Regions from separate parts of the Pectobacterium aroidearum genome, predicted to be linked through region 1. Evidence: riboswitches for the same ligand, from Rfam matches in the RefSeq annotation. Region 1 holds a riboswitch; each other region holds the start of a gene.
What was found. A riboswitch is a leader RNA that binds a small molecule or an ion and turns the genes downstream of it on or off. The one in region 1 is predicted to bind thiamine pyrophosphate.
Positions count from the first base shown of each region.

Region 2: another riboswitch for thiamine pyrophosphate. It lies ahead of thiC (phosphomethylpyrimidine synthase ThiC); the one in region 1 lies ahead of thiB (thiamine ABC transporter substrate binding subunit).
Region 3: another riboswitch for thiamine pyrophosphate. It lies ahead of thiM (hydroxyethylthiazole kinase); the one in region 1 lies ahead of thiB (thiamine ABC transporter substrate binding subunit).

Region 1 covers NZ_CP166097.1:738,340-745,902, reverse strand. The annotation lists gene sgrR (HTH-type transcriptional regulator SgrR) at 1-1,434, shown strand, start outside; gene AB8809_RS03365 (aromatic alcohol reductase) at 1,484-2,413, opposite strand; gene AB8809_RS03360 (LysR family transcriptional regulator) at 2,699-3,604, shown strand; TPP riboswitch at 3,734-3,831, shown strand; gene thiB (thiamine ABC transporter substrate binding subunit) at 3,912-4,895, shown strand; gene thiP (thiamine/thiamine pyrophosphate ABC transporter permease ThiP) at 4,871-6,478, shown strand; gene thiQ (thiamine ABC transporter ATP-binding protein ThiQ) at 6,465-7,175, shown strand; gene AB8809_RS03340 (family 43 glycosylhydrolase) at 7,180-7,563, opposite strand, start outside.
Region 2 covers NZ_CP166097.1:4,924,813-4,932,375, reverse strand. The annotation lists gene AB8809_RS22275 (hypothetical protein) at 1-54, opposite strand, end outside; gene thiH (2-iminoacetate synthase ThiH) at 198-1,319, opposite strand; gene AB8809_RS22265 (thiazole synthase) at 1,316-2,101, opposite strand; gene thiS (sulfur carrier protein ThiS) at 2,103-2,303, opposite strand; gene AB8809_RS22255 (HesA/MoeB/ThiF family protein) at 2,300-3,079, opposite strand; gene thiE (thiamine phosphate synthase) at 3,081-3,722, opposite strand; gene thiC (phosphomethylpyrimidine synthase ThiC) at 3,719-5,674, opposite strand; TPP riboswitch at 5,797-5,950, opposite strand; gene rsd (sigma D regulator) at 6,073-6,534, opposite strand; gene nudC (NAD(+) diphosphatase) at 6,643-7,425, shown strand.
Region 3 covers NZ_CP166097.1:1,432,977-1,440,539, reverse strand. The annotation lists gene AB8809_RS06490 (glutathione S-transferase family protein) at 1-320, shown strand, start outside; gene yegQ (tRNA 5-hydroxyuridine modification protein YegQ) at 515-1,876, shown strand; gene yegS (lipid kinase YegS) at 2,333-3,232, shown strand; gene psiE (phosphate-starvation-inducible protein PsiE) at 3,246-3,653, opposite strand; gene thiD (bifunctional hydroxymethylpyrimidine kinase/phosphomethylpyrimidine kinase) at 3,806-4,609, opposite strand; gene thiM (hydroxyethylthiazole kinase) at 4,606-5,400, opposite strand; TPP riboswitch at 5,437-5,533, opposite strand; gene AB8809_RS06460 (NAD(P)-dependent alcohol dehydrogenase) at 5,691-6,710, shown strand; gene AB8809_RS06455 (GGDEF domain-containing protein) at 6,864-7,563, shown strand, end outside.

The DNA.
Region 1 (7,563 bases):
CTACAGCAGCAGCGCGCTGAAGATCTGCTGGAACAGGACCGCATTGAGCAACTGGTGCAATTGGTTGGTGATAAAGAAGCGATACGCCAGATGTTACTTGCTCACCTCGGACGGAGCTTCCGGCAGGGAAAGCATATTCTGCGTATTCTCTATTACCGCCCATTACGCAATCTGCAGCCCGGATCGGCGCTGCGGCGTTCTGAAATGCACATCGCACGGCAAATTTTCAGCGGTCTTACCAAGATAAATGAGGAAAATGGGGAAGTTGAACCCGACCTGGCTCATCACTGGCAGAGGGTCTCCTCCCTACACTGGCGCTTCTATCTGCGCCCGGCTATCCGTTTTCATCACGGACGAGAGCTCACGATGGATGACATCACCACGTCACTCTCTCGTCTTATTCCGCTCCCGCTCTTTTCTCATATTGAAAGCGTCACCTCGCCAATACCCTTCGTGATTGATATCCGGTTAAACAGCCCGGATAACTGGCTACCGTGGTTATTAGGCAGCGTGCACGCCATGATTTTGCCGCAAGAGTGGCAAACGCTACCCGATTTTGCCCAGCACCCAATTGGCACTGGCCCTTATGCCGTGGTACGCAATAATAGTAATCAATTGAAAATTCGCGCCTTCGATGACTATTTTGGCTATCGGGCGCTGATTGATGAGGTCAATATCTGGGTTCTTCCCGACGAACCGGAGGAAATGCCAGTATCTATCCAACTCCAGTCTGACAATTCTCGTCACGAACAGTTAGAAAGCCGGATGGAAGAAGGCGGCTATTTCCTGCTGTTCGACAAGCGTTCGCCGTTAGCATCACGACCGGAAGCTCAGCGATGGCTCAGGCAGATATTTAACCCCATTTCGCTACTCAACCACGCCAATACCAGCAACCAGCGTGACTGGTCGCCCGCCTACAGCCTGCTGCCGCGCTGGCACCATCACCATCCCGATGTACCGCAATCCATTCCTAAAGGGCTGACAGAAGTCACGCTCACGTTCTATCAGGCACATCCTGAATACCGGATATTAAGTGAGATTATGCGCACGCTGCTGGCACAGCACGGCGTCACGTTGCATATTCAGACGGTCAGCTACGAAGACTGGTATCAGGGCAATGCCGACAGCGATATCTGGTTTGGTAGCCTGAATTGTTACCTGCCGATCGAATTTTCCCTGTTCGCGATGCTCTACGAACTCCCGCTGGCCCAGCACTGTCTGGATGACAATCTGCATGCAGATGCACAGCAGTGGCGTAACCAGACGCTGCCGATGGCGGAGTGGTGTGAAAAACTGATCGCCAGCGGTCAACTGCACCCTCTGCTGCACCATTGGCTGCAACTTCAGGGGCAACGTAGTATGCGCGGCGTCCGGATGAATATGCTGGGCTGGTTTGATTTCAAATCTGCCTGGTTCGCGCCGCCGGAACGCTGACGGTATCTGAAAAGTGCGGAGCAAAGAGAATTGCACCGCACCCTTCTGCCTATTTTTGCAGTTGCATCCGTAAGAAATGCTCGACGTCGACCGTCTCGTAGCCATTACGTTGATTGAACGTACCGGATTTGTCCCACCACATCCCCTCACCCAAAGCGAACGCTGCACGGTAGCGCGTCATGACGTCATCTGGAGCAGTCTTCAGGTCTGCGCGCAATTTGTCCAGCGTCCATACGGTCTTCTCAAACACCCTTCCCGTGACATGTTCAACAACATCAGCAAGCTGCCCGTATGAAATCGTGTCGCCAGCCACATAAACCACCTCATTAACCAGGCGTGGTTCAGCCAGCAAGATTTCCGTCGTGAGCCAGCCAATGTCTTCGGGGATTGTCACGGTCACTTTGGTATCCCAACTTCCCAGACCGTGAAGGGTTCCGCGTTCCAGATCCACCACATCAAAGGCGGGTTCAAACAGGAAACTCGTGAACATGCCCGTCGAGACAATCACCCATTCGGTACGTTGCTGGCCACGCAGCAACTGCCTCACGTCGTACTGCTCATCAAAAACCGGATGCCCGCTGTTTCGACCAACGACGTCATAGTCAACGCCAAACTGCCAGGGGAAATAGCGCGCTACGTTGGCAGCCAACACCGCTCTGGTTATTTTCATCTGAGTGCCAGGCCCCGCAACGAATCCCGAGCAGTTCACTATCGTCTTATAATTCCCGAAAAGCCCCGTCAGGGTATGTTCATCCGAGGCCAGATCGAACCCCATCACGTCAACCCCCAGAGCACGGAGTTCGGCCAGTGTTGCCCTATTCTGCTCCGACGGATCGTTAATGGTGCCCGGTGAAACCAGTGCCGTGACCGACAATGGCAGGGCACGTGCACGCGGCGCGAGAGCACGCAATACCGCCATACCGAGCTGCCCTGCACCAAGCACAAGAATATCTTTCAACGCGGATCCGCTATCATTCATTACTTAACTCCTTCATAATTTCAAATTATCACTATCATAGGGAGTCGTATGCATTCCCCTATACATTCAGCGCGCTAACATGCCTCTGGACTGCCTACGCTTGTCACTGTAAGGAAATCCAGAGTTCGGGGGTTATGTTATACAAGAATGCGGATATGATAAGATTCGGCCACACCACTTCATAATTTGAAAAAATCAAACTATAAAGCGTTTTGGTCGCTGACACAGAAGATACGCCGTATACACGGTCAGCAACGTTTCATCGCAAAATGGAGACATCATCGTATGGATCGGTTTCAGGCCATGGAAATATTCATTCGTGTGGTCGATGCGGGTAGTTTCAAAAAAGCGGCGGAAACCCTGCATGTTCTGCCATCCACCGTCACCCGTAGCATTAAGGAACTCGAATCACATCTGGGTGCCCGGTTACTCAACCGAACGACGCGAGCACTCAGCATTACGGATGTTGGACTGCGCTATTACGACAGTTGCAAAGCGATATTGCATGATGTGCACGCGGCTGAAAGCGTAACGGCACAGCAAAAAGGGGAGCTGAATGGAACCATCAGAATCGGGGCGCCGCCCTCTCTGGTCAAAAACTTCCTCATTCCGGCACTGCCCGACTTTTGTGAACGTTATCCTGGGATAACGCTGGACTTCCATCTGGGTGATGCCACTGTGGATATTGTCCAGCATGGTATCGATTGTGTCATCAGAACCGGAGAACCGCCGCTATCTCGACTGGTCGCACGACGCCTCGGCGCGTTCCATTGGTATATCTGCGCCTCCCCACGCTATCTTGAACAGCATGGACATCCCGCAACATTGGATTCGCTCAAAGCGCACACCGCCGTGGGGTATATCCACAGCCGAACAGGCCGCTCAACTCGCTGGGGGTTTCATGATGAAGCGCACACCGTAGCGATGCCGCTCGCAGGACAGATCAGCGTAAATGACACGGATGCCTACGTCGCCGCTGGCGTAGCGGGTTTGGGGCTAATACGGATTGCCAGCTATATGGTGCGCCAACCGCTTGCTGATGGGCATCTTGTCAGACTGTTTCCTGATATCGGGGCACCGCTCGAACCTATTTTCATCCTCTACCCGCAAAGCCGCCACCTCTCGCCAGCTATTCGCGCCTTTATCGACTGGTGTACTGCGCGAATCGAGCAAGAGTCGGCGCAATGGTGAATATCCACGATCAGGACAACAGAGGCTACACAACGGTCTCTGGGGGAGCGTTTGATTTTAAATCCGCCTGATTCGCGCCACCGGAACGCCGAGAGCCTTTCGCTGCTCGGCTTAACCCTTTACAATGTGCCGTTCTCAACGGGGTGCGGAAGATTTTTTCGCTGAGAAGATACCCGTCGAACCTGATCCGGTTAATACCGGCGAAGGGATTTGAGAGTGCTGCTCATTGCTGCCTCAAAGTCCTTTGCCACCCTATGATTCTCAGGAGTGCAAAGTGTTAAATCAATTACTACAGCGTTCAGCCACCGTGCTGAAAATCAGCCTGCCTTACCTGTTACTGCTCTCTGCTTCGGCATTCGCCAAGCCTGCGCTAACCGTTTATACCTATGACTCATTCGCTTCCGAATGGGGTCCAGGGCCTGTCATCAAAACCGCCTTTGAGAAAGAGTGCGAGTGCGAACTGAATTTCGTCGCGCTGGAAGATGGTGCCTCACTGCTGAACCGGCTGCGTATGGAAGGTAAAAACAGCAAAGCGGACATCATTCTGGGGCTGGACAACAACCTGTTGCAGGCAGCGGAGCAAACCGGCCTGTTTGCTCCGCACAATCTGGACACCAGCGCCGTTACGGTGCCGGGCGGCTGGAGCAATAAGACTTTCGTCCCTTACGATTATGGCTATTTCGCCTTTGTGTATAACAAAGACACGCTGAAGAATCCGCCGAAAAGCCTGCATGAATTGGTGGATAGCAACGCGCCGTGGAAAGTGATCTATCAGGATCCACGTACCAGCACACCGGGTCTGGGTCTGCTGCTGTGGATGCAGAAAGTGTACGGCGATGAGGCGCCGCAAGCCTGGCAGAAACTGGCGAAGAAAACCGTTACCGTCACCAAAGGCTGGAGCGAAGCCTATGGCCTGTTCCTGAAAGGGGAAGCCGATCTGGTGCTGAGCTATACCACGTCACCGGCCTACCACATCATTGAAGAGAAGAAAGACAACTACGCAGCCGCGACTTTCAGCGAAGGGCACTATCTGCAAATTGAAATCGCCGGGCAGCTGGCTTCCAGCAAAAATCCCGAACTGGCAAAACGTTTTATGCAGTTCATCCTGAGCCCAACCTTCCAGCAGGCAATCCCCACTACGAACTGGATGTACCCAGCCGTTAAAACTGACCTGCCTGCGGGCTTCGCCACGCTCACGGTGCCGGAAAAAGCCATGCAGTTCAGCGCACAAGAAGTCGCTGACCAAAGGACGCAGTGGATTCAGGCATGGCAACGCGCCGTCAGCCACTAATCGGCGGACGTCTGTGGCCGGGGCTACTGGCCACAACGCTGTTAATTTCCGTTGCCGCACTGGCTTTCGGTGCACTCTGGTTACAGGCACCCGACAGCCAGTGGCGCACGCTATGGCATGACAGCTATCTCTGGCATGTTATTCGGTTCACCTTCTGGCAAGCCTTTCTCTCTGCGCTGTTTTCTACCGTTCCGGCCATTTTTCTCGCCAGAGCGCTGTATCGACGGCGTTTTCCCGGCCACCGTTGGCTACTGCGCCTGTGCGCGATGACGCTGGTGCTGCCCGTGCTGGTTGCCGTTTTTGGCCTGCTCAGCGTATATGGACGTCAGGGCTGGCTAGCCTCTGTACTGAGCGGGTTTGGCCTGAAATACACGTTTTCACCCTATGGGTTGCAGGGCATCCTGCTGGCGCATGTGTTCTTCAATCTGCCGCTGGCAACCCGATTGCTGTTGCAGTCGCTGGAGGGTATTGCTACCGAGCAACGCCAACTGGCTGCAAATCTGGGCATGAACAGCTGGCAACATTTCCGCCTGCTGGAATGGCCTGCCCTGCGCCGACAAATTTTACCGACCGGCGCACTGATTTTTATGCTCTGCTTTGCCAGCTTTGCGACGGTTCTGTCACTGGGCGGCGGCCCGCAGGCGACCACGATTGAACTGGCTATCTATCAGGCACTAAGCTTTGATTACGATCCGGGTCGCGCGGCGCTGCTGGCGTTAATTCAGATGGTTTGCTGTCTCGGTTTGGTGCTGCTAAGTCAGCGGCTGGGGCGTATTCTGCCCGTCGGCAGCACACAGCAGCTCACTTGGCGCAACCCGCAGGATAGCGCTTTAAGCCGTCTCACCGATGGCCTGCTGATTGGCGCGCTGTTGCTGCTGGTCGTTCCTCCCTTGCTGGCCGTGGTGGTTGATGGCGTGAACCGCTCGCTGGTTACCGTGCTGCAACAGCCCGTGCTCTGGCAAACGCTGTTTACCTCGCTGCGTATCGCTCTGGGCGCAGGGCTCCTGTGTCTGGTGCTGACCATGATGCTGCTTTGGAGCAGCCGCGAACTCAAGTTACGCCAGAAGCCACTCTACGGGCAGTTGATGAATCTGAGCGGGATGCTCATCCTCGCCATGCCCGGTATTGTGCTGGCAACCGGCTTTTTCCTGCTGCTGAATAACAGCATTGGCTTGCCGCAATCCCCCTACGCGCTGGTGGTGTTCACCAACGCACTGATGGCAATTCCGTATGCGATCAAAGTGCTGGAAAACCCGATGCTGGACGTTGCAGAGCGCTACAACCGACTCTGCGCATCACTGGATATTCGCGGCTGGCAGCGGCTGAAGCTGATCGAGCTGGCTGCACTGAAGCAGCCGTTAGCACAAGCATTAGCCTTTGCCTGCGTGCTGTCGCTCGGTGATTTCGGCGTCATCGCGCTGTTTGGCAATGAGCAGTTCCGCACGCTGCCGTTCTATCTGTACCAGCAAATTGGTTCCTATCGCAGCGCCGACGGTGCAGTCACAGCACTGCTGTTGATGCTGCTGTGCTTCATGTTATTTACCCTGATTGAGAAACTGGCGGGCCGTCATGATCGCGCTTGAGAAATTAACCTACTTCTATCAGCACTTGCCCATGCGTTTTGATTTTCACGTCAAACCGGGCGAACGCATCGCCATCCTTGGCCCCAGCGGCGCAGGGAAAAGTACGCTGCTGAATCTGATTGCCGGTTTCCTGATGGCTGACAGCGGCGAATTACGGCTTAACGGTGAACCTCACCGCGAGACGCCTCCCGCTAAACGGCCAGTTTCGATTCTGTTTCAGGAAAATAACCTGTTTCCACACCTAACGATTGGGCAAAACATCGCGCTGGGATTGCACCCCGGCCTGCGGCTCAGTGCCGCACAGCGTGAAACGCTACGACAGATCGCCGATCGGGTCGGTCTGGCGGATCTTCTGGATCGTCTACCGTCGCAGGTTTCCGGCGGGCAGCGCCAGCGCGCGGCACTGGCACGCTGCTTGGTGCGCCACCAGCCTATTCTGCTGCTGGATGAGCCGTTCTCAGCGCTCGATCCGGCGCTGCGTCAGGAGATGCTCGATCTGGTTGAGAGCGAGTGTCAGGAGCGTGAGTTCACGCTGTTGATGGTGTCTCACAATCTGGATGATGCCATGCGGATCGCAAAGCGTACGGTGCTGATCGTGGACGGACAGATTTATTATGATGGGCCGACCCAGGCGCTACAGGATGGCAGCGCCGATGCGGCTGCCATCCTGGGAATTTCACGCCCGTCTTTGGATTGAAGCGTTAAGGCAACGCCTGATAACGCAGGTTGCTGAACGTCACGTCTCCCTCACCCGACGCATACAAGGCGGGCCGTAAGCTGAGGAAGTCATACGCGACATTGTGATGGTAGCCGGATACTTCCATCTGCACCGGGTATTTCTTCCACGGTTCCTGATCCGACGTTCGGGTGTAAAACGTCACGATATGGCGATCGTTTCTCATCAGAATCTGCACCTCATTGCCTGTAATGTGCGGCAGTTTCTTCTCCGCCCTTTCCAGCCCATAGCGGTGCATGACAGTACCATCCTGATTAAACGACAGCCCGACATACAGCTTCGCGTTGTAGAACAGCAGTAGGCCAGCCTGCGCGCCAGGGGCGAAATTCGCCGTAACCTCAATTTGGTA
Region 2 (7,563 bases), 1.1 Mb from region 1:
TATCCCAAGAATGTTGTCTTCCGTGTAATTCTCACTTTGGCTTGCGAGCCGCATCCCAAATCCTGTGTATCACTTATTCCGATCGCTTAAGCTTCGAGATACGAGGGCTACCACGGTGCGAGGTGCTCTGCAGGAACCTCATCACCGTGTTTCCCTCTCACTGACGATTAAGTGAACATTATCAAACGTATCCCGCCTTATCTGCCCAAATAGCCGTCCCAGTCTTTCCATACTGGTTGAAGACCTGCACGCACGATGGCCTGCGCTACGTCTTCAGGACGCCGTGAATCGTGGGGAGAAAATTGTTCCAGTTCAGGATGGTCATCGGCGTAGCCACCCGGTTGGGTTTTGGAGAAGGCGCTGACGTTGTTAATCGCGATAGGGATCGCATGATCGCGAAAGAACGGTGATTCACGTGTGGACAGCGACAATTCAATATCCGGCGCCAGCAAGCGGAATGCGCAAATCACCTGCATCAGCTGTGCTTCATCCATTAACGACGCCGGTTCAATGCCGCCTGCACAGGGGCGCAGGCGAGGAAACGAGATAGAATACCGGCTCTGCCAGTAGCGTTGTTGCAAGTGCAACAGGTGCTCTGCCACCATGTAGCAGTCGGTACGCCAGCTATTGGACAGGCCGATTAAGGCACCCAACCCGATCTTGTCGATCCCGGCACGGCCAAGCCGATCCGGTGTGGCAAGCCGCCAGTGGAAATCCTGCTTTTGTCCTTTTAGATGATGCAACTGGTAGGTCGCCGGATGATAGGTTTCCTGATAGACCATCACACCATCCAGCCCCAGTGCTTTTAATTCGGCGTACTCGTCCTGCGACAACGGCTGAACTTCGATCATCAGGGAACTGAAAAGCGGCCGGATTAGTGGAAAAACGCGCCGAAAATAGTCCATCCCCACTTTACGCTGGTGTTCACCTGTGACGAGCAGCAGGTGCTCAAACCCGAGTTCTTTGATAGCGGCGCATTCACGCAAGATCTCTGCCTCATCCAGCGTTTTACGCTTGATGTGGTTGCTCATCGAAAAGCCGCAGTAGGTACAGTCGTTAGAGCACAGATTGGACAAATACAGCGGGACATAGAAACTCACCGTATTGCCGAAACGCTGGCGGGTGAGCTGCTGCGCCCGCTGGGCAAGCGGTTCCAGATAGGCGCTGGCGGCAGGTGAAATGAGCGCCATAAAATCGTCACGCGTCAGGTGTGGTGCAGTGAGCGCCCGTTCAACATCCTGTGCGGTTTTGCCGTTGATGCGTAGCGTCAGGTCATCCCAGTCGAGCTGTTCCCAGACGGTTTGAAAATCGACGCTCATCTCACCGCCCCTTCCGTTTGCTGATGCAGAAAACCGGTGAGCGGGCTGGTGGCGCTGGCGACAAACTGCTTACTTCCCAGACCGGCCTGACGAGCAAGGCCACCAGCCTCGACTGCCAGCCGGAAGGCGCGCGCCATCGCGACGGGATCGTGAGCAACAGCGATGGCCGTGTTGACCAGCACGGCATCTGCTCCCATTTCCAGCGCATCGGCCGCCTGGCTGGGGGCGCCAATGCCTGCATCGACAATCACCGGAACGCGTGCCTGTTCGATGATGATGCGGAGAAAATCACGCGTTTGTAGCCCCTGGTTGGAGCCAATCGGTGCACCGAGAGGCATCACCGCCGCGCAGCCGACTTCTTCCAGCCGTTTGCACAGTACCGGGTCGGCTCCGCAGTAAGGCAGTACCGTGAATCCTTCTTTTACCAGCTGTTCAGCGGCCTTCAGCGTTTCGATGGGGTCGGGCAGCAGGTATTTTACATCGGGATGAATTTCCAGCTTCAGCCAGTGAGTCCCCAACGCCTCACGTGCCAGACGCGCTGCAAAAATGGCTTCGTCAGCGGTTTTGGCTCCTGACGTATTCGGCAGCAGCTTAATGCCGAGCTGGCGTAGCGGGGCGAGAATGGCGTCATTGCCGCCGTTCAGGTCAACGCGTTTCATCGCCATGGTAACCAACTGCGAACCGGAAGCCTCGAGTGCCGCCAGCATCAGTTCTGGCGTGGCGAATTTTCCGGTGCCAGTCAGCAGCCGTGAAGTTAATGTCGTATCGGCAATGTGCAGCATGTCATCCTCCCGCGATTGCCTGAAAAAGCAAAATATCATCACCGTCCTGGACCTGATGCTGTGACCAGGTGGCGTGCGGGATAATGGTCTGATTGATAGCCAGCGCCGTGCCGGGCTGGAGCCGGTTTATCTGGCTTAGCAGCGCTTCAACCGTGATGGCCTCTGGGAATTCAAAGGGCTCATCATTCAGCGTGATTCTCATGCTGCTCCCCCACAGACTGAGCAATGGGGGGCACGCGTGAGCTGGAGCGTGTTCCAGCTCTGCTGTTTGCCATTGAACATTCTCAGCTTGCCATCCAGCGCAGACGGCATACCTGCCAGCAGCTTGATCGCTTCCAGTGCCTGAAGTGTGCCAATTACGCCGACCACCGGACCCAGCACGCCTGCGGTACGGCAGTTGCGTTGTGGTTCGGTCGTATCGGGATAGAGGCAGGCGTAGCAGCCAGAGTGATAAGGCGGCGTGAAGACCGCGAGCTGACCGCTGAAACCGACGGCGCTTCCGCTGATGAGTGGCTTGCCTGCGCGAAAGCAGGCGGCGTTAACCGCGTGGCGAGTGACCATGTTGTCGCTGCAATCCAACACCAGATCGACGCGGCTGACAGCGTTATCTAATGTTTCACCGCTAAGCCTTTCAGTGAGTGCGATGGCTTCCGAGTGCGGATTTAACGCCTGTAGCTGACGCTGTGCCAGCACGGCTTTGGGTTTGTCGGTGTCGCTGGTGCGATACAGAATCTGGCGTTGCAGGTTGCTGATATGCAGTGCGTCATCGTCGGCAAGCAGCAGCGTGCCGATCCCTGCGGCAGCCAGATAGAGCGAAGCGGGCGCGCCCAGCCCACCCAGTCCGACTAGCAGAACGCAGGCGGCTTTGAGCTTATCCTGACCTTCCGGGCCAATATCTTCCAGCATGAGTTGACGGCTGTAGCGCATGAACTCGCTATCGCTCAGTCCGGCTGGCGTAGAGTGGTGATGCGTTACCATGTTATGCCTCCCGTCCTTCAATCATCCTGAGCAACGTTGCCGTCGCCTGACGCCAGTCCGGTGCCTGCGTAATGGCACTGACGACAGCAATGCTGCCGACGCCCGTTTTCAGCACCGCAGGGACTCTATCGATGCTGATACCGCCAATAGCCACGGTGGGAAAACGGTCTTGCAGATCGGTGATGTGGCGCGTCAGTTCAGCGAGCCCCTGCGGCGCTGATGGCATGTCTTTGGTTTGCGTGGGGAAAATATGGCCCAGTGCGATGTAGGACGGGTTTATCGCCACCGCGCGCGCCAGTTCACGATCGTCGTGCGTGGAGATGCCTAAGCGCAGACCCGCTTGTTTAATCGCGTCCAGATCGGCGGTGTCCAAATCTTCCTGACCCAAATGTACGCCGTACGCCTGATGTTTTACGGCTAATTTCCAATAGTCGTTGATGAAAAGCTGCGCCTGATAGCGACGACCCAAGGCGATCGCCTGGATCACATCGGCTTCGGCTTGTTCATCTGACCGATCTTTGATTCTTAGCTGGATTGTTTTCACCCCGACGCCGAGCAGGCGTTCGATCCACTCCACGCTATCGACAACGGGATAGAGCCCCAGCCGCTGTGCCGTTGGGGCAAAAGGCGTCGAGTCCGTCATTGGTTTTCCTCGGCTTGCAGGCTGGTGGCGCTGTGATACAGCTCGCTGCCGCGAGAGCGGAATTCCTGCGACATCTGTGCCATGCCTACTTCAATCGGTTTGGCTTCCGCTTCCTGTTTTGCGGCGTAGTCGCGCACTTCCTGTGAGATCTTCATCGAGCAGAATTTAGGGCCGCACATAGAGCAGAAGTGGGCGACTTTACCGGATTCCTGCGGCAGCGTTTCATCGTGGTAGGCGCGGGCCGTTTGGGGATCGAGCGCCAGATTGAACTGGTCTTCCCAGCGGAATTCGAAACGTGCTTTCGACATAGCGTTATCACGGATCTGCGCCCCAGGATGACCTTTTGCCAAATCTGCGGCGTGGGCGGCGATCTTGTAGGTAATTAGCCCCTGCTTAACGTCTTCTTTATTGGGTAAGCCAAGATGCTCCTTCGGCGTGACGTAACAGAGCATCGCGCAGCCGAACCAGCCGATCATGGCGGCGCCAATACCGGAGGTGAAGTGATCGTAACCCGGTGCGATATCGGTGGTTAACGGGCCGAGCGTATAGAACGGGGCTTCATGGCAGTGCTCCAGTTCTTCGGTCATGTTGCGGCGGATCATTTGCATTGGAACGTGGCCGGGGCCTTCGATCATCACCTGTACGTCGTATTCCCAGGCGATTTTGGTCAGCTCGCCCAGCGTATGCAGCTCGGCAAACTGGGCTTCGTCGTTAGCATCCTGAATAGAACCGGGGCGTAAACCATCACCCAGTGACAGCGCGACGTCATAAGCGGCGCAGATTTCACAGATTTCACGGAAGTGTTCGTACAGGAAGCTCTCTTTGTGATGCGACAGGCACCACTTCGCCATAATTGAGCCACCGCGCGAAACGATGCCGGTCAGGCGTTTGGCCGTCATCGGCACGTAGCGCAGCAGCACGCCGGCGTGGATAGTGAAATAGTCCACGCCCTGTTCCGCTTGCTCCAGCAGCGTGTCGCGGAACATTTCCCAGTTCAGGTTTTCCGCCACGCCGTTAACTTTTTCCAGCGCCTGATATATCGGTACGGTTCCGATTGGCACGGGACTGTTACGCAGAATCCACTCGCGGGTTTCATGAATATAGCGGCCGGTTGAGAGATCCATCACCGTATCCGCGCCCCAACGGGTAGACCAGACCAGCTTTTCCACCTCTTCTTCGATGGAGGATGTCACGGCGGAGTTACCGATGTTGGCATTAACCTTCACCAGAAAATTGCGTCCGATAATCATCGGCTCTGATTCTGGGTGGTTGATGTTGGAAGGGATGATGGCGCGCCCGGCGGCCACTTCCTGACGGACAAATTCCGGTGTGATGTTCTCTGGCAGGAGGGCGCCAAAACTTTGCCCTGGATGCTGCTGACGCAGCACGTCGGTGCGAATACGCTCGCGTCCCATATTTTCGCGAATGGCGATAAATTCCATTTCGGGGGTAATGATTCCCTGTCGCGCATAGTGGAGCTGGGTGACACGTTTGCCTGCTTTGGCACGCAGAGGCCGTGGCAAGTGTTCAAAGCGCAGATGATCAAGCCCCGCATCTGCCAGACGTTGCTGGGTGAAATCGGAGCTGACGCCAGAGAGCGCCTCGGTGTCGCTGCGTTCTGCAATCCAACTGGCGCGCAGCTTCGCTAAGCCAATGCGGACATCGGGTTGGGCTGCGGGGTCGCCATAAGGCCCTGACGTATCGTAAACCGGGATTGGTTCATTGGGCTCGTACTGGGGGTTGTCTTTGCTGCCGCCGAGTAGCGTCGGGCTGAGCTGAATTTCCCGCATCGGTACGGCGATATCGTCGCGCGAGCCCGTAAGATAAATGCGTTTGGAATTGGGAAAGGCCGTTCCCTGTAAGGTTTCAATAAACTGCTGGGCGGCGGCACGCTGCTCGCGGCGACCCGATTTTGACGACACTGTGTTTATAGACAAGGGTTCTGTAGACATAGCAAGTTCCTGTAAGACGTAAAGGGAAGATTGCTTGTCTGGAGCCGGAGGGAGTAATAATGATATCGAGTCTCAGCGCAGAAGATATGTGCAAATACGCAGCCTTGGGCTCAATCTCAATGAGGTGCATTACTCTTGTTCCCTTCGCAGGTATTAACCCGATCAGGTTCCGCGGATCCCGAATTAACGGTCTCAGCCTGTGCGCTCATAGGTTTCGTAAAACGATTGATTTCGTCAAACAAAACACGAGCACGCTAGGCACTCCGACAAGATTTGCCCGTTTCTTAAACGGGCGAATAAAACCCCTACACTGTATGACGACAAAACACGGATGTCAAAGCATGCTGGTTTTGCCTGTACAGCGTATAGCGATGTTCTTAAATAACGCTAAATGACCGCTAGTTGTCGTAAACCAGACGGATCATGTTGTCTTCTAACGTAAAACGCTCTTCCAGAGCTTCACCGACGCTGGAAAGCGCCTGCTGAAATTCGAGGCAGTTATCATGGTCGATGGCCGTCGCCAGATGGTTATCGTAAAACGTCATGATTTGCTGCGTGTTGCTTTGCAGGGCGAAATCGAGCTGGGTGGAAAGCGCTAAGAGCTGTTCGCTGTGTGTCGCTGCTTCATGCAGCATCTTTTCGTATAAATGAAAGTGGCCAGTAGAAAGGTAATCCACCAGATTCTGGCAAAAATTATCCAATGCTTCTTCATCCAGAAGAGAAAGCGCTTCCTTGTTCGGCTTGATGCCAACTAAATGATAGTAAGCCACCAGAAGCTGCTTACGCGCTTGTAGCCATTGGTCGATTAACGCATTATTGCCACCAACGTATTCAGTCAGACTTTGTAGCTGGTTTAGCATTGTTGACTCCGTGAACGGTAAGAAATAACTGAAATCCCAGTTATAAAACTTATGTAATCACTCTGAATGTAAAATGCCAGTGAAGTGGCAGTGGAGCAATAAAAAGATATGGAACAGACGCTAAAAGGTGATGAAACCGGCTGGTGGGTGGTTAGCGATGCGGTACAAATCTGGCTGCCCCAGGGAGAATTACCGTGCGGAACCGCGACGAAATGGTCGCTACAGGGGAAAACGGCTCGCCAAATTGGCGAATGGCAAGAACAGCCTGTCTGGCTGGTGTGTCAGGGGCGTGATACCGATATGGCATCGGTTCGCCAACTGCTCGATCAGGACGTGGGGCTATTCCAACTGGCGGGACGCGGTGTACAGCTGGCTGAGTTCTATCGCTCTCATCGTTTTTGCGGTTACTGCGGTCATGAAATGGTGCGGAGTAAAACGGAACTGGCGTGCTTATGCCACCACTGCAAAGAGCGTTATTATCCGCAGATCGCGCCCTGCATCATCGTCGCGATTCGTCGTGGCGAGGAAATCTTGCTGGCGCAGCACAACCGACATCGCGGAAACATGTACACCGTGCTGGCCGGGTTTGTGGAAGTGGGCGAAACGCTGGAACAAACGGTTGTACGTGAGGTGATGGAAGAGAGCCAGGTTCAGATAAAAAACCTGCGCTACGTGAGTTCGCAGCCCTGGCCCTTCCCTCATTCGTTGATGATGGCGTTTATGGCTGAGTATGCGGGTGGTGAAATCAAGCACGACCCGAAAGAGCTGCGTGATGCGGGCTGGTTCCGCTATGACCAACTCCCGCAGCTTCCGCCGCCGGGCACCGTGGCGCGTCGACTTATCGAAGATACGGTGGTGTTGTGCCGCGCTTATCACGAGAACGAAGGCTGACGTGATACTATTTGCGCCATGAATGGCACGCGTACATAACGTACTGGCGTCATAACGTATTCGTTTTATAAAGCGTTCGTTTTATAACGCATCCGTTTCATCACATCTATCCGGTGTCGAACCGCCGTGAGGTTGAAA
Region 3 (7,563 bases), 690 kb from region 1:
GCTATATGCTCGGCGACACGCTGACCGAGGCCGACTGGCGTCTGTTCGTGACGCTGGTGCGTTTTGACGTGGCCTACCACGGCGCGTTCAAATGTAACCTGAAGCGCATTGCCGACTACCCAAATCTGTCGAACTACCTGCGCGAACTGTATCAGTGGCCGGGCGTCGCGGAGACGGTCAATATCGACCACATCAAAGCGGGCTATTACGGTATTGCCTGGCTGAACCCGACGCAGATTGTACCGGTTGGTCCATTGGTCGATTTGTCTCAGTCCCATAACCGTGAAACGGTTGGAAAATCCCGTATCGCCACGCGTTAATACCACGAGATCTGGCCTGTTCCATTAATGGCAGGCCATTCTTTATTTAGGTCAAAAAATTGATTTACGTCAAACAATAGGCCTACGTTTCGTGTGTCGTCTACTGCAATTTCCCCCTATTAGCGCTAGAATCCTCCGCCTTTACTGCTCCCGCCGTGGAGCAGCCTGACTTGTGATCAGAATCGAGAGATACCATGTTTAAACCGGAACTGCTTTCTCCGGCCGGTACGCTAAAAAATATGCGCTACGCCTTTGCCTATGGCGCGGACGCGATTTATGCCGGTCAACCCCGCTACAGCCTGCGCGTGCGCAATAACGAATTCAACCATCAGACGCTGGCGCAAGCCATTAACGAAGCGCATGAACTGGGCAAGAAATTCTACGTCGTCGTTAACATCGCGCCGCACAATGCCAAACTGAAAACCTTCCTGCGTGACCTGCAACCCGTCATCGAAATGGGGCCGGATGCGCTGATCATGTCCGATCCGGGTTTGATTATGCTGGTACGGGAAAACTTCCCACAGATGGATATTCACCTTTCCGTTCAGGCTAACGCGGTCAACTGGGCGACGGTGAAATTTTGGCAGCAGATGGGGCTGACGCGCGTCATTCTGTCCCGCGAGCTGTCGCTGGAAGAGATTGCAGAAATCCGCCAGAACGTCCCGGACATGGAACTGGAAATTTTCGTTCACGGCGCACTGTGCATGGCCTACTCTGGCCGCTGCCTGCTGTCCGGTTACATCAACAAACGCGATCCGAACCAGGGCACCTGCACTAACGCCTGCCGCTGGGAATATAAGGTTCAGGAAGGCAAAGAGGACGAGGTCGGGAATATCGTCCATCAGCACGAGCCTATCGCGGTGAAAAACGTTGAGCCCGCGCTGGGCATCGGCGAGCCGACCGACAAAGTCTTTATGCTGGAAGAAAACATGCGTCCCGGCGAGTACATGAGCGCCTTTGAAGACGAGCATGGCACCTACATCATGAACTCCCGCGATCTGCGTGCGATCCAGCACGTTGAACGCCTGACGCAAATGCAGGTGCATTCGCTGAAAATCGAAGGCCGCACCAAGTCATTCTATTACTGTGCCCGTACCGCACAGGTTTATCGCCGCGCCATCGACGATGCTGTCGCGGGTAAACCGTTCGACCCGACGCTGCTGGAAACGCTGGAAGGCTTAGCGCACCGTGGCTACACCGAAGGCTTCCTGCGTCGCCACGTGCATGAGGATTACCAGAACTACGACTACGGCTATTCCGTTTCCGATCGTCAGCAGTTTGTCGGTGAATTCACCGGCGTACGCCGCGATGGGCTGGCAGAAGTCGAGGTGAAGAACAAATTTTCCTGCGGCGACAGCGTGGAGATGATGACGCCAAACGGCAATATTCAATTCACCATCGAATCGATGCAGAATGCCAAAGGTCAGCCAGCCGATGTAGCACCGGGTAACGGCCATATTGTCTATCTGCCCGTGCCGGACGATGTGTCGCTGGATTATGCGCTACTGCTGCGCAATTTGCCGGGCACCACCACGCGAAATCCTAACGCCGAATAAGCCAGTAAGCTTTCCCATCCAGCGTTGCCCTTCACAGGGCGACGCTTTCTTACGGTATGCCCCCCCACCGCCGTCCTTTCTCCGTCACAAATAAGTGCACTCACAGCCTGAAGGTATCGTTACAAAGCTCAGGGTTTTTTAACGAATATTAGAAACAGATCACATCAATTCGCCGTTCTTGTGGTTAGTATTGCGTCGCTGAGAAAACATAGAACGAAAAATAAGCGTAGTGATACTACTAGGAACCACCTCCTTGGCCAGCTCAATCTCCCTTGAGCTGGCTTTTCTTTTTCTCCCGCACACGTATTTTCCCACCGTACACATTCACCGATTCTTCTGATGTCTCCCTACCGATTTAATGACTATGATTAACTGCAACACGTTTGTATTCACTGTGCTATTTCTGAATTAACGGCCTCTGAATGAACGACAACATCGCAGCCTGAGAAATAAGACATGGAAAAAAATCCAATCACACTGCTGATTCTGAATGGGAAGAGCGCGGGCAATGAAGAACTCCGTGAAGCCATTGGTGAGTTACGCAAGGACGGCTATACCCTGCATGTCCGCGTGACGTGGGAATATGGCGATGCGAAGCGCTATGTAGAAGAAGCAATCCAGCTCAGCGCGGATAACGTGATCGCCGCTGGCGGCGACGGCACCGTTAATGAAGTCGCCGCAGCCTTAGCGGTGCAACCGGAAGCGGTGCGCCCGTGTCTGGGAATTATACCGCTGGGGACGGCCAACGATTTCGCCACCAGCTGTCAGATACCGATGGAGATGCACAACGCCTTAACGTTGGCGATCAAAGGCCGTGCCACTGACATTGATATCGCCAAAGTGAACGACGAGCACTATTTCATCAACATGGCGACGGGTGGCTTCGCCACGCGTATTACCACCGAGACACCAGCCAAAATGAAGGCGGCGTTGGGGAGTGCTTCTTACGTGCTGCACGCGCTCTTTCGCATGGACATGCTGCAAGCCGAGCGCTGTGAGATTCACGGGCCAGATTTTCACTGGGCGGGTGATACGCTGGTCATCGCGGTGGGGAACGGTCGTCAGGCTGGCGGCGGGCAGGAACTTTGCCCAGAAGCGCTGATTAACGATGGGCTGCTGGAACTGAGCGTACTGTCGGCAAAAGAGCTGCTGCCCAATATGCTTCAGGCCTGGTTTACCGGCAGCGAAAACCAGAACATGATTTCCGCTACCTTGCCCTGGCTGGAGATTACCGCACCGGACGATATGACATTTAATCTGGACGGCGAGCCGCTCACCGCCAAACGCTTCCGTATCGAAGTGCTTCCTGCGGCGATTCGTTGCCGGCTGCCGCCCCAGTGCCCGCTACTGGAATAGCGGCATATTTCGGCTATTCCCGTTTCAGGCGATTACTGTTTGCCAGATACAGCGTGACGACCAGCAGCAGGATCGCCGCGGAATACATCAGCGTATCCGACGGGCTTTTGTGATCGACAATAATCAGGCGAATGATGGCCGTAATGCCGATGTAGATAAAATAGCGCAGCGGGAAGTGATAGCCGGACTGGAAATACTTCACGATCAGCGCAATAAACTCAAAATACAGGAAATAGATCACAATCCCTTCTATCAGCTGATAGGAGGAATCTTTCTCGTTGGAGATCAACAGCACCTTCGCCAGATGGAACGTTTCCTTGACTAAAAAAATCACCAGAATAGTCGCCAGCACCAGCAGGCCGATATTGAGTATCGTCTGAAGTGCTTTGGCAGCCATCGCACTGCGAGCAGAACCTGCCATATGTTATCCCCACACCCTATTTCATATTAACGCCAAGATTTCACAGCAAAGTAACCGGATGCCCCCGCCCTGTCACGCCGAAATGCGCTTAATTTAGTTTGAAATTACTGGCAAATATGTCACGCAAAGTACAAGTCAATTTACTTATGGTTTTACCACCAGCGGTGGAAGTGATGAACGGGGCCGATGCCATGTCCGACCTCCAGCGTGTCGGCCTGCTGTAACGCCTGCTGTAAATAATCCTTCGCGGCCTTGACCGTCTCTCCCCAACTATCGTGGCGCGGTCGCAGCGCCGCCAGTGCGGCAGATAACGTGCAGCCGGTGCCGTGCGTATGACGGGTATTCACACGCGGGGAACTAAAGCGCTGCGGTTCAGCCTGTCGACTGAACAGCCAGTCCGGGCTTTCCGCTTCACTCAGATGGCCGCCTTTCATCAGCACGGCCTGACAGCCCATCGCCAGCAGCGCTTCCCCTTGCTCGCGCATTTCCCGCTCGTTGGCGGCAGGTGATGTCTTCAACAGCGCCGCGGCCTCGGGCAAGTTGGGTGTAATCAGGGAAACCAGCGGCAGCAGCTCACGGCGGATTGACTCCACCGCCTCGGGTGCGAGTAGCGGATCGCCGCTTTTCGCCAGCATTACGGTGTCCAGCACAATGAAAGGCACCGCGTAGTGACGCAGGCGTTCGGCAACGGTTTCGACAATATCGGTCTGTGCCAGCATCCCAATCTTGGCGCTGTCGATACGGACATCGCTCAACACGGAATCCAGCTGCGCTGCGACAAAATCCGGCTCAATTCGGTAGACAGACTGCACGCCGCGCGTATTTTGCGCCACCAGCGCGGTAATAACCGACGTGCCGTAAGCGCCCAGTGCAGAAAAGGCTTTTAAATCCGCCTGAATCCCCGCGCCACCGCTCGGATCGGTGCCCGCAATCGTCAACGCATTGATACGTTTCATGCCAGATCCTCCGCGCGCAGGGTATAAAGCCGATCGAGAAAGTTGGGGATAAAGCTACCCGTACCTTGCGACACCGAAGCGGCCTGCTGCCCAGCTAGCGCCATGACATAGCACGCTGCCGCCACGTGGGATATGCGGTCCCCCTCCAGAGAACAGAATCCCGCAACGACCGCCGACAGCGCGCAACCCGTACCAACCACGCGTGTCATCATGCTATCGCCACCGGCTATCGCGATATCTCGCTCGCCGTCCGTGACATAATCCACCGCACCGGTCACCGCAACAATCGTCCCCACTTGTCGCGCCAGCTCGCGTGCAGCAGGGAGCGCCGCCAGCGAATCATCGGCGCTATCCACGCCCCGCCCCTGTGCGGCTAGACCAGCCAACGCCATGATTTCAGAGGCATTGCCGCGAATCGCCGCGGGTTTCCACGCCAGCAGTTCTCGACAAAACTCACTCCGAAAAGTTAAACCACCGACCGCAACCGGATCGAGCACCCACGGCGTCCCCGCTTGATGCGCGCTGTTGACTGCCGCCCGCATCGCCTCGGCACGCGAGCGCTCCAGCGTTCCGACGTTAATCAGCAGCGCATCCGCTACCGCGCTGAACTGTGCAGCTTCTTCGGGATCGACCACCATCGCAGGCGACGCATTCAGCGCCAGCAGCACATTAGCAGTAAAAGATTGCACCACATCGTTGGTCAAACAGTGCACCAGCGGCGAAGCAGAACGGAATTGAGTGAGTGAGGTTGCTGCCTGAGCGGCAGAAAAGTCGGCGGGTCGCGTGTTCATAAGTCTCCCAACCGGCGTGGAAGAAGGCGGCAACCGGTGGGCATACCGTGACTTCCCTACGCTGGCATTATCCAGATCAGGTGGTACGGGTATTTCTCAGCCTTCACAAAGAAGGGCACCCCGAGTCATGTACTACGCTTTGCAGCATAAGTAAGTGCCTAGCGTAAATCAAGCGCTGCCCGCCCTTCCCCACCTGACACAAAATGAAAAACCACAGGCACGTTGTGACATAGAGAAAAACGCTATAACCCTTTAGACTGGTTAATCAAACCCATACTGAGGAGATTGTGATGACGATGATAAAAAGTTATGCCGCACCGGAAGCAGGCGCTGAGCTGGAGTTGTATGAGTTTGATGCAGGTGAACTGCAGGCGGAAGATGTCGAAGTCGTGGTTGATTACTGCGGCGTATGCCATTCAGACCTTTCGATGATCGATAACGAATGGGGCATGTCGAGCTATCCGCTGGTTGCCGGGCATGAAGTGATTGGTCGCGTGCACGCGCTGGGTGATGCGGCGAAGAACAAGGGATTGAAGGTCGGTCAGCGCGTCGGTATTGGCTGGACGGCACGCAGCTGTGGGCACTGCGATGCCTGTATCAGCGGTAGCCAAACCAACTGTCAGCAAGGCAGCGTGCCGACGATTCTGAATAAAGGCGGTTTTGCCAATAAGATCCGTGCGAACTGGCAGTGGGCGATCCCGCTTCCTGATTCCATTGATATCGAATCTGCGGGTCCGTTGCTGTGCGGCGGCATCACCGTTTTCAAACCGCTGCTAATGCACCATATCACCGCAACCAGCCGCGTCGGCGTGATCGGTATCGGCGGCCTGGGACACATCGCGATTAAACTTCTGCACGCGATGGGCTGTGAAGTCACGGCGTTCAGCTCAAATCCGGCTAAAGAGCAGGAAGTGCGGGCGATGGGTGCCGATAAGGTCGTCAACAGCCGCGATCCGCAGGCATTGACCGCACTGGCAGGCCAGTTCGATCTCATCATCAACACCGTGAGTGTCGATCTGGAATGGCAGCCTTACTTCAACGCGCTCGCCTATAACGGGAAATTCCATACCGTCGGCGCAGTAATGAAGCCCTTTAGCGTCCCGGCCTTCACGCTTATCGCGGGCGACCGCAGCGTTTCCGGTTCGTCTACCGGTTCACCGCATGAGCTGCGTTCTCTGATGAAACTCGCCGCGCGCGCCAACGTGAAGCCACAGACGGAGCTGTTCCCGATGTCAAAAATCAACGATGCTATCCAGCACGTACGCGACGGCAAAGCCCGCTACCGCGTTGTACTGAAAGCGGATTTTTAATCGGTAAAGACGCCTGAGCAATCGGGCGTCTGCTTTTTGCCTATCAACGCAGCCAACGTCATTCTCTGGGATATGCCGCCCGGCACCACGCGACTCAATGTATTCAATGGGTTTCATGATAGGATTGAAAGGTGATGCAAGAGGAGATCAGCAATGCCTTTTAAAGAGTATGACCACGACTTTATTGATAGAAATAAGAAAGCCTCCTCGTCTGTAAGGCTCGCCCTGTTGTTGTCTGCGTTGGTCATTATATTCAACCTCGTATTCTTCAAACACCGCGACTTTCAGGAGCAACTGCATAATAATCCGGGTTCTTATACTGACTCGATTGCACTGGTTTTTCTTTTTTTTATCTTGTCCTGCACCAGTAAAATCTCACTTAACCATACCTCAGCCTTATCCATTCGCCTCGGGCTACACGTCTGGATATGCTCAGCCACATTTGACTTGATGGATGAGTTTATCTATCAGCCCAAGCTGGTTGGGTATTATGTTGAGGATATGCTGAGAATTATTGGTATGTTTGGCGTCGGGTTTGGTGTCTATACCCTGATACAGCAAATCAATAATAAGTATGTCGAAGCCAGAATACAGTCATTCAGCGATGAACTCACACAGCTTCCTAATCGTCGGTTTTTTATTAACGAATTAAAAAAACTCGAAGCGAAAACACCCTATTTATTTATTATCGACATCGACAATTTCAAAGTCATTAATGATAAATATGGACATACGAAAGGCGACGAAGTATTAAGCAAATTTGGTCACATACTTTCCCGTTTCGATAACAGTGAGGTGGTCGCAACCCGAATCGGTGGCGAAGAGTTCGCGATTATTCTGTATGCCGGAACGC